One region of the Burkholderia glumae LMG 2196 genome, then DNA from elsewhere that is predicted to be linked to it. Evidence: riboswitches for the same ligand, from Rfam matches in the RefSeq annotation. Region 1 holds a riboswitch; the other holds the start of a gene.

Evidence for each region. Region 1 has a riboswitch for thiamine pyrophosphate ahead of KS03_RS05560 (DMT family transporter). Riboswitches for the same ligand answer to the same signal wherever they lie in the genome.
Region 2: it holds a riboswitch for thiamine pyrophosphate, as region 1 does, so the genes downstream of both, KS03_RS18805 (FAD-dependent oxidoreductase) here and KS03_RS05560 (DMT family transporter) in region 1, are expected to answer to the same signal.

The regions. Positions count from the first base shown of each region.
Region 1 covers NZ_CP009434.1:998,843-1,003,049, forward strand. The annotation lists gene KS03_RS05550 (TerC family protein) at 1-232, opposite strand, end outside; gene KS03_RS05555 (LysR family transcriptional regulator) at 392-1,270, shown strand; TPP riboswitch at 1,422-1,528, shown strand; gene KS03_RS05560 (DMT family transporter) at 1,608-2,444, shown strand; gene KS03_RS05565 (TauD/TfdA family dioxygenase) at 2,464-3,630, opposite strand; gene KS03_RS05570 (methyltransferase domain-containing protein) at 3,668-4,207, opposite strand, start outside.
Region 2 covers NZ_CP009435.1:1,368,528-1,372,734, forward strand. The annotation lists gene KS03_RS18800 (ABC transporter ATP-binding protein/permease) at 49-1,797, opposite strand; TPP riboswitch at 2,153-2,289, shown strand; gene KS03_RS18805 (FAD-dependent oxidoreductase) at 2,515-3,681, shown strand; gene thiS (sulfur carrier protein ThiS) at 3,710-3,907, shown strand; gene KS03_RS18815 (thiazole synthase) at 3,956-4,207, shown strand, end outside.

The sequences.
Region 1 (4,207 bases):
GCTGCGTCAGGCGCGCGATCCAGGCCACGGTGCCGAGCAGGGCCAGCCGCATCACCAGCGCGAGCCCGATGCCGATGCGCTGGGTGCGCATGCGTTGCGCCTCGGGCAGCTTGTTGCTGAGGATCGAGATGAAGATCAGGTTGTCGATGCCGAGCACGATTTCCATCGTGACCAGCGTGACGAGGGCGGCCCAGACGGCCGGGTCGGCGGCGAGTGTCAGCAGGTGGTCCATGGCGGGCGGGTTCCGGAATCCGGTGGAAGATGATCGGGCTTGTTATGATCGGCGATCTTGGACTTCGGAAAAACCAGTTTCAAGCTGAATGAACAATCGGTTTTTACGAAGTTTTCGTATCGCCTTTGCAGGCCGTCTCGCGTTGATGCCGGGTCCATCATGCTGAATTTCCGCCATTTGTACTACTACTGGGTCGTCGTGCAGGAGGGCGGCTTCGCGCGCGCGGCCGGGCGGCTCGGGATGGCCGTGCAGACCATCAGCGCGCAGGTGCGCGAACTCGAGCGCGCGCTCGGCCACGCGCTGCTGAAGCCGGCCGGGCGCGGCGTGACGATGACCGAAGCGGGACAGGCCGCGTTCGCGCGCGCCGACGAGATGTTCCGGATCGGCGCGCGGATCGCCGACGACGTGCGCGCGGCGGCCGGCGGCGAGCTGGCCCGCTTCGCGATCGGCCTGACCGACGGCGTGTCGAAACTGGCCGCGCACGCGGTGCTCGCGCCGGCGCTCGACACGCCGTCGCTGCGGCTGCTCTGCCACGAGGGCGAACTCGAGGCGCTGCTCGCGGAACTGGCGCTGCACCGGCTCGACCTCGTGCTGGCCAGCCAGCCGGCGCCGCCGCATCCGACGCTGCGGCTCACGAGCGAGCGGCTCGCGGCCTCGGCGGTGGACTGGTACGGGCCGGCCGCGATCGTCACCGCGGCGGCGCGCGAGCGCTTTCCCGGCAACCTCGCGACGCTGCCGGTGCTGCTGCCCACCGCGCAGTCGCCGCTGCGCGCGCAGCTCGAGCGCAGCTTCGAGGCGCTCGGCGTGCGGCCGAGGATCGTCGGCGAATTCGAGGACAGTGCGCTGATGGCCGTGTTCGGGGCGCGCGGGCTCGGCGTGTTTCCGCTGGCCGAGGCCGGGGCCGGCGACGCGGCGCTGCTGCGCGGCCTGCGCCGGCTCGGGCGGGCGCAGGGCGTGGTCGACGAGATCTACGCGATCCGCTCGCGGCGCGGCGAGCATCATCCGCTTGCCGGCAAGCTGCGCCGCCCGCCGGCCTGAACGCCTGCCCGCCCGTCCTGCCGCACGACCCGCAGCCTGGCGGTCCGCCAGCCCGCGGCGCCGGCTCCCGGCGCGGGGCGAGCCTCCGATCACGACCGTTCGAACCGGCGCGTTCCTGCTTGCCCGCCTGCGGGATGGTCCCCATAATGGAGCGGCCATCAGGGGGAGCCGGCGTGCCGGCTGAGAGGTTCCGCTCACGGAACGACCCCGGAACCTGATCCGGATCATGCCGGCGTAGGAATGAGGTCATCCACGTGTCGATTGCCGTTATCACGGCCGCGCCCGCGCCGGCCGCCTCATCGCTCCCGCCGCGTTCGCGCGTTCGCAGCCGGTGCCGATGACGCCGCCCGTCATTGCCCTGGTGCTGTTCGCCGCGGTCCTGCACGCGACCTGGAACGCCGTGCTGCGCAGCGGCGCCGATCGCCTCTGGACCATCACCGTCATGAGCTTCGCGACCACCGCGGCGGCGCTCGCCTGTGCGCCGTGGCTGCCCTTGCCGGCGCGCGCGAGCTGGCCCTGCCTCGCGCTCTCGGCGCTGCTGCAGGTGGGTTACAGCGTGTTTCTGGCCCACGCGTACAAGGGCGCGGAACTCGGCCAGGTGTATCCGATGGTGCGGGGCGCGATACCGGTGCTGGTGGCGCTCGGCGGCTATCTGTGGGCCGGCCAGCGCCTCGACGCGGGGGCGCTGGCCGGCGTGCTGCTGATCTCCGGCGGCATCGCGAGCCTGGTGCTGGGGCGCCGCCGGATTGCGCGGCGGCCGCTGGTGGCCGCGCTCGCCACCAGCCTGTTCGTTGCCGGCTACGTCACCACCGACGGCGTGGGAGCGAGGCTGGCCGGCGACTCGCGCGCCTACGCGGTCTGGATCTTCGTGGTCTACGGCGTGCTGATGCCGGCCGCCTTCGTGCTGCACGGGCGCCGGCTCGGCAGCGGCCATGCGTGGCGCGAGACCGCCAAGGCGGCGGCGGGCGGCGTGATCTCGATGATCGGCTACACGGCCACGGTCGCGGCGCTCTCGCTCGGGCCGATCGGGCCGGTCTCGGCGCTGCGCGAGACCAGCATCGTGTTTTCGCTGATCCTCGGCTGGGCCTGCCTGGGCGAGCGCCCGACCGGGCAGCGGATCGCGGCTGCCGCGGCGGTCGTGGCCGGTGCCGCGTGCCTCGCGTATCGCGCCTGAGGCAGGCCGGGCGCGGCGCTCACGAAGCGACCGCAGCGCGCCGGTCGGCCGCGCGCGACGCCAGGAAGCGTGCGCGCGCCAGCAGTTCGCCTTCGCGGAAATACCCGCCGCGCAGCGTGCGCGTGAAGCCGGACCCACCGAAGTCGCCGCGGCCATGGAAGATCCGGCGATTGTCCCAGACCACCATGTCGCCCTGCGACCACGCATGCAGGTACGACCGTTCGGTCGCCGCCAGCCGCGACTTGAGCGACTGGTAGGCACGGAAGAGGGGCAGCATCTCGTCGAAGCCGATGCCGTCGAAGAACATCTTCGTCGGATTGTTGATCAGGCGTTCGATCGAGCCGTCCGGCGCGAGCCGCACGATCGGCGTGCGATGCTCGTAGCGCTTGCGTGCCTGTGGATAGTCGGCGCGATAGAGCACCGGCGTGCGGGCGAGCAGCGCGAACGCATCGGGCTGGGCCTCGCGCAGCTCGCAGGCGATCGTGAAGCCGTCCACGAAACGCGTGCTGCCGATGCCGTCTCGCGCGCATTGCGAACTCACGTCGAGGCCATACAGGAACTGGTAGTCGGGCGGCGGCGAGCAGTACGGGATGTCGGTGTGCAGCGGCAGCGCCTTGGTGCTGAACGACACGCTGTCGGTCTCCTCGTCGGCCTTCACTTCCAGATCGAAGAACTCCCCGAAGTAGGAGCGATCGAGAAACCCCGCCAGCTGCCGGCATACCGCCCCGAACTCGACGGTGCGCGTCGGCTCCGCCTTCAGCACCACCAGCCCGTATTCGAACAGATGCTGCAGCGCCCGATGCAGCAGCGCGCCGTCGTCGAGCGCCGCGGCGAGCTCGAAGCGCAGCGCCGGCGGGGCGCCGTCCGGCCAGCGGCGCCAGGCGGGGCGGGCGTCGGCCGGTGCGGCGCGTCGTGGCTGGTCGTAGTCCTCGTCGCGCAGGCGGTCGAAGCCGTAATGGCTCGGATGGCCATCCGGCCAGACGATGCGCAGGCCCGTGGCGTCGGCGCTGAGGGCGGCCGGCCGCAGGTCGGCCGGCACCACGCCCGGATCGAAGTGCCGCTGGCGGCAATGGCGGTTGAAGCAGCTGGCGCATTGGCACGCCTGGCGCAGCCATACCCAGTGGTAGCGGCTCGTGCTGCCGTCGGGCCAGGCGACTTCCAGATGCTCGCGATGCGAGGTCAGCATGTGAGGGATCTCCAGTAGGACTGCCAAGCGAGCGCGCTCATGCCTTGTCCGCCATGAACAGGCCCTGCGTCAGCCAGCCGGCCTTCATGAAGCGGATCTTGCGCTGCCAGCGCTCGACGATGTGCCCGGCGTCGGCTTCGTCGATTGCCGGATCGCCCGAGGCCTGCCGCGCGCGATAGCGGCGCAGGTCGTCCGTGAGCTGCGCTTGCGCGAGCGCGCTCAGGTCGTGCTGCTCGACACGGGCGAAGCCGGCCTCGGCGATGAGGCGCGCGTAGTCGTCGATCGATTTCAGGTCGTAACCCGACACGGCCATGTAGTCGTCGAACTCCGCCGAGCTGCGGTGCCGGCAGAAGTCCGTGACCAACAGCCGGCCGCCCGGCTTGAGCAGCGCATGGCAGCGCGCGAACAGCGCGGGCTTGGCATGCTCGTACATCAGCACGTCGCGCGAGTAGATCAGGTCGAAGCTGCCTGGGTCGAGCTGTGCGTCGTGCACGTCGCCATTGACGAAGCGCACGCGCCGGCGCGGGTCGCGCGTGGTCTGGCGGATCACCGACAGTTCCGTCATGCGTGGCGCGGT
Region 2 (4,207 bases), on a different replicon from region 1:
CGCCCCGGCGTGCTCTTTTTGCTGGCGGGGCCGGTCAGCCCCGGTGTCTCAGGCCGTGCGCCGCACGTCCAGCCTGCGGTCGTGGAACGCCGCGAGCGCTTCGCGGTGGGCGATGCTGACGATGGCCGCGCCCGGCAGGCGCGCGGCCATCAGGCTGTAGAGGTTCGCCTCGTTGTCGGCGTCGAGCGCGCTCGTCGCCTCGTCGAGGAACAGGTAGTCGGGCTTGTGCAGCAGCACGCGCGCGCCGGCCAGGCGCTGCTGCTCGCCCGGCGAGAGCACGCGCGTCCAGTGCGCCGCCTCGTCGAGGCGCGTCGCGTACTCGGCGAGGCCGCAGTCGCGCAGCGCCGCGCGGCAGGTCTCGTCGTCGAAGCGCGCGGCCGGCGAAGGATAGGTGAGGGCGGCCTTCAGCGAGCCGATCGGCAGATAGCTCTGCTGCGGCACGAACATCATGCGCGCGCCCACCGGCGCGTCGATCGCGCCGTTGCCGAACGGCCAGAGGCCCGCCAGCGCCCGCATCAGCGTGCTCTTGCCGGCGCCGGACGGCCCGCGCACCAGCCAGCGCGAACCGGGCTCGATGGTCACGTCGGCGATGCTCGAGAGCGGAGTGCCGTCGGGCAGCGCCAGGCGCAGGCCGCGCGTGGTCAGCGAGGGCGCATCGACGTAGTGCAGGTTGATGCCGCCGTGCTCGGTGGCGGGCGAGAGGGTTTCCTTCAGGTGCGAGCTGCGCGTGACGCGCATGAATTCGCGCAGACGGTTGATGGTGGCGCGCCATTCCACCAGCGTGCCGTAACTGTTGATGAACCACGAGAACGAGTCGCTGACGGTGCCGAAGGCGTTGGTGATCTGCATCAGCACGCCGAACGAGAAGGCACCGGCGAAGTAGCGCGGCGCGGCCACCATGAGCGGGAAGATCATCGCCAGCTGGCCGTAGAAGTTCAGCACGAAGTTCAGGCGCCGCGTGTAGGCCATCAGCCGCCACCAGTTGTCGCGAATCCGCTGGAACAGGTCCTGCGCGCCCTGCTTCTCGAGCGCCATGCCGTCATAGAACGCGATCTGCTCGGCGTTCTCGCGGATCCGGATCAGGCCGAAACGGAAATCGGCCTCGACGCGCTCCTGCTGGTAGTTGATCGACACCAGCGGGTGCCCGGCCTTGTGCATCACGAACGAGCCGACCAGCGCGTAGAGCGCGGCGGCCCACACCATGTAGCCGGGAATCTGGATCGTGCTGCCGCCGAGCGGGATCGACAGCGCGCCCGCCAGGCCCCACAGGATCGTGATGAACGAGAACAGCGTGACCACCGTGGACAGCAGGTCCAGCGACAGCGCGAGCGTGGTGGTGGCCAGCGCGTTGAGGTCGTTGGTGATCCGCTGGTCGGGGTTGTCGGCGAGACGGTCGCGTTCGATCCGGTAGAACGCGCGGTCGCCGAACCATTCGTCGAGCGCGCTGTTGGTGACCCACTGGCGCCAGCGGAAGCCGAGCAGCTGGCGCAGGTAGCGGCTGTAGACGAACAGGATGATCGAGGCGAACGCGAGGCCGGCGAAGACCAGCAGCAGGTGCGGGAACTGCGCGGCGTGCTTCTGCTGCAGCGCGTTGTTGAAGTCCGCGTACCAGGCGTTGATCCTCACGCTGATCCAGACGTTCGCGAGGTTCATCGCGATGATCGAGAGCAGCAGGCTCCAGGCGATCTTCCATTCCGAGGACACCCAGTACGGCTTGATGAGGCTCCAGGCGGAGACGCGGATATCGTCGGGCGAGGGGACGTTCGCGGCGCGGGCGACAGGGGACGGTGCGGTCATGAACTTCCTGCTGGATGAGGCGGCGCAGGGCCGCGAAATTCGAAGCGCCGCGTGTTGCGAACCGGTGGACGCAGCGGCGCGCCTGAAATCGTGCCATATGGCGACGTCCGGCGGATTGTGTCGCGCATCGCTTAAACGGCACTTAACGGCCGGCCGGCGTGGCGCGCGAGGGCGGCCACCGGCCGGCGCGATCCGGCATTGTGCCAGCGTGGTGCCGGCGCGCGCAGGAATCGGGGAGTCGGGCGCGCCGCTGCCGCGGGCGCTTCCCGGCCCCTGCCGGAGCGGGCGCGATCCCGCACCGGTCATGCTGCGCCGCGGTTTGCGACCGTTTCCGCTTCTGTGGTCTAATGGCCGCCAGACGAAACAGGGGTGCTTTGCTGCCTGTCGGCGTCCGGTGAACGATGCATCGGGATGCGCGGCGGCAAGGCTGAGAGAAGACCCTTCGCACCCGATCCGGATAATACCGGCGCGGGAAGTTTTCGATTCCACCGGGTCGCGCTGGCCGCCGCCGTCGTCGTTGGCATTGCCACGGTTCGCGCGGCGTCGGCTTCCGGGTCGGCTCCCGCCGCCGGTTTCGTCCGTTCGATTGCGCCGTTGCGCGTTACGGAAGGAGCCCATGCCCGTTCTTCACGTCCCACCGCCTAGTCTCGTTCCTCGTCTCGCCGATCCGCCTGGCCGCGCCCGCCCCGCCACCCGCCCCGGCAGGACGGCCGCGCGATGAGCGCGGCTGCTACCCGTGCCGACGTCGCCGTGCTGGGCGGCGGCCTGGTCGGCCGGCTGATCGCGTGGCGGCTCGCGGGCGCGGGCCTGCGCGTGACGCTTTACGAACGCGGCGACGCGGCCGGCTCCGGCGCGGCCGCCTGGGTCGCGGCGGCGATGCTCGCGCCGCTCGCCGAGGCGGCAAGCGCCGAACTGCTGATCACCGAACTCGGCGCCGCCTCGCTCGAACGCTGGCCCGCCTGGCTCGCGGAACTGCCCGAGCCGGTGTTTTTCCAGCGCAACGGCACGCTGGTGGTCTGGCATCACGCCGATCGTGCCGAGGCGCCGCTGTTCGAGCGCCGCGTGCGCGCCAACGCGCCGGCAACGCTCGTCGACGGCGGGCTCGTCGCGCTGGCGGGCGAGCAGGTCGGCGCGGCCGAGCCCGCTTTGGCGGGGCGCTTCGCGCGCGCCCTGCTGCTGCCGCGAGAAGGCCAGCTCGACAACCGCCAGACGCTCGCCGCGCTGGCTGCGGGGCTCGCCGCGCGCCGCGTCGGCATGCACTGGAACACGGCCGTCGAGGCGGCGCCCGAGCCGCGCGCCGGGCTCACCATCGACTGCCGCGGGCTCGGCGCGAAAGCGGCGCTGCCGGCGCTGCGCGGAATTCGCGGCGAGGTCGCGCGCATCCACGCGCCCGGCATCGGGCTCGCGCGTCCGGTGCGGCTGCTGCATCCGCGCTACCCGCTCTACCTCGCGCCGAAGCAGGACGATCTCTATGTGATCGGCGCGACCGAGGTGGAGGGCGAGGATCTCTCGCCCGTCAGCGTGCGCTCGGCGCTCGAACTGCTGAGCGCGGCGTTTTCCGTGCATCCCGGTTTCGGCGAGGCGCGCATTCTCGAGCTCGGCTCGCAGTGCCGGCCGACGCTGCCCGACCACCGGCCGGCGATCGTCTGGAGCGGCGGCGCGACGCTGGCCGTCAACGGGCTGTACCGGCACGGCTTCATGATCGCGCCGGAAGTGGCGCAGGCGGCCGTCGAATTCGTTCACGCATGGTTCGGCGGCGAATTCGGCACCGGCGGCGGCGAGACCGGCGGGGCGGGCGAGGGGCGCGACGCGCTCGCCGCATGGCGCCGTGCCGTGCGCTGGCCGACGCTGTTCCAGTATCAATCCGACCCCGTGTGCGCATGAGCGTGCCGCACCGATCCTTTACGACACCATGGACATCCAGATCAACCAGCAGACGCTGACGCTTCCCGACGGCGCGACCGTCGCCGATGCGCTCGCCGCCTACCAGGCCCGGCCGCCGTTCGCGGTCGCCGTCAACGGCGCCTTCGTCGCGCGCGCGCAGCACGCGGAACGCACGCTCGCGGCCGGCGACCGGCTCGACGTCGTGCATCCCGTCGCGGGCGGCTGACCGGCGCGGCCCGCTTGCCTGCCCGGCAGACCTTTCACAGGACTTCCCATGACGCTGCGTTCCCCCACCGATTCGCTGACGCTGTACGGCACCGTGCTGCAAAGCCGCGTGCTGCTCGGCACCTCCCGTTATCCGTCGCTGCAGTCGCTGTCCGATTCGATCGCCGCGTCGCGGCCCGGCATGGTCACCGTCGCGCTGCGCCGGCAGATGAACGCCGGCACCGCCGAGGCCGGCTTCTTCGACCTGCTGCGGCGCCACGAGGTGCCGCTGCTGCCGAACACGGCCGGCTGCCAGACCGTC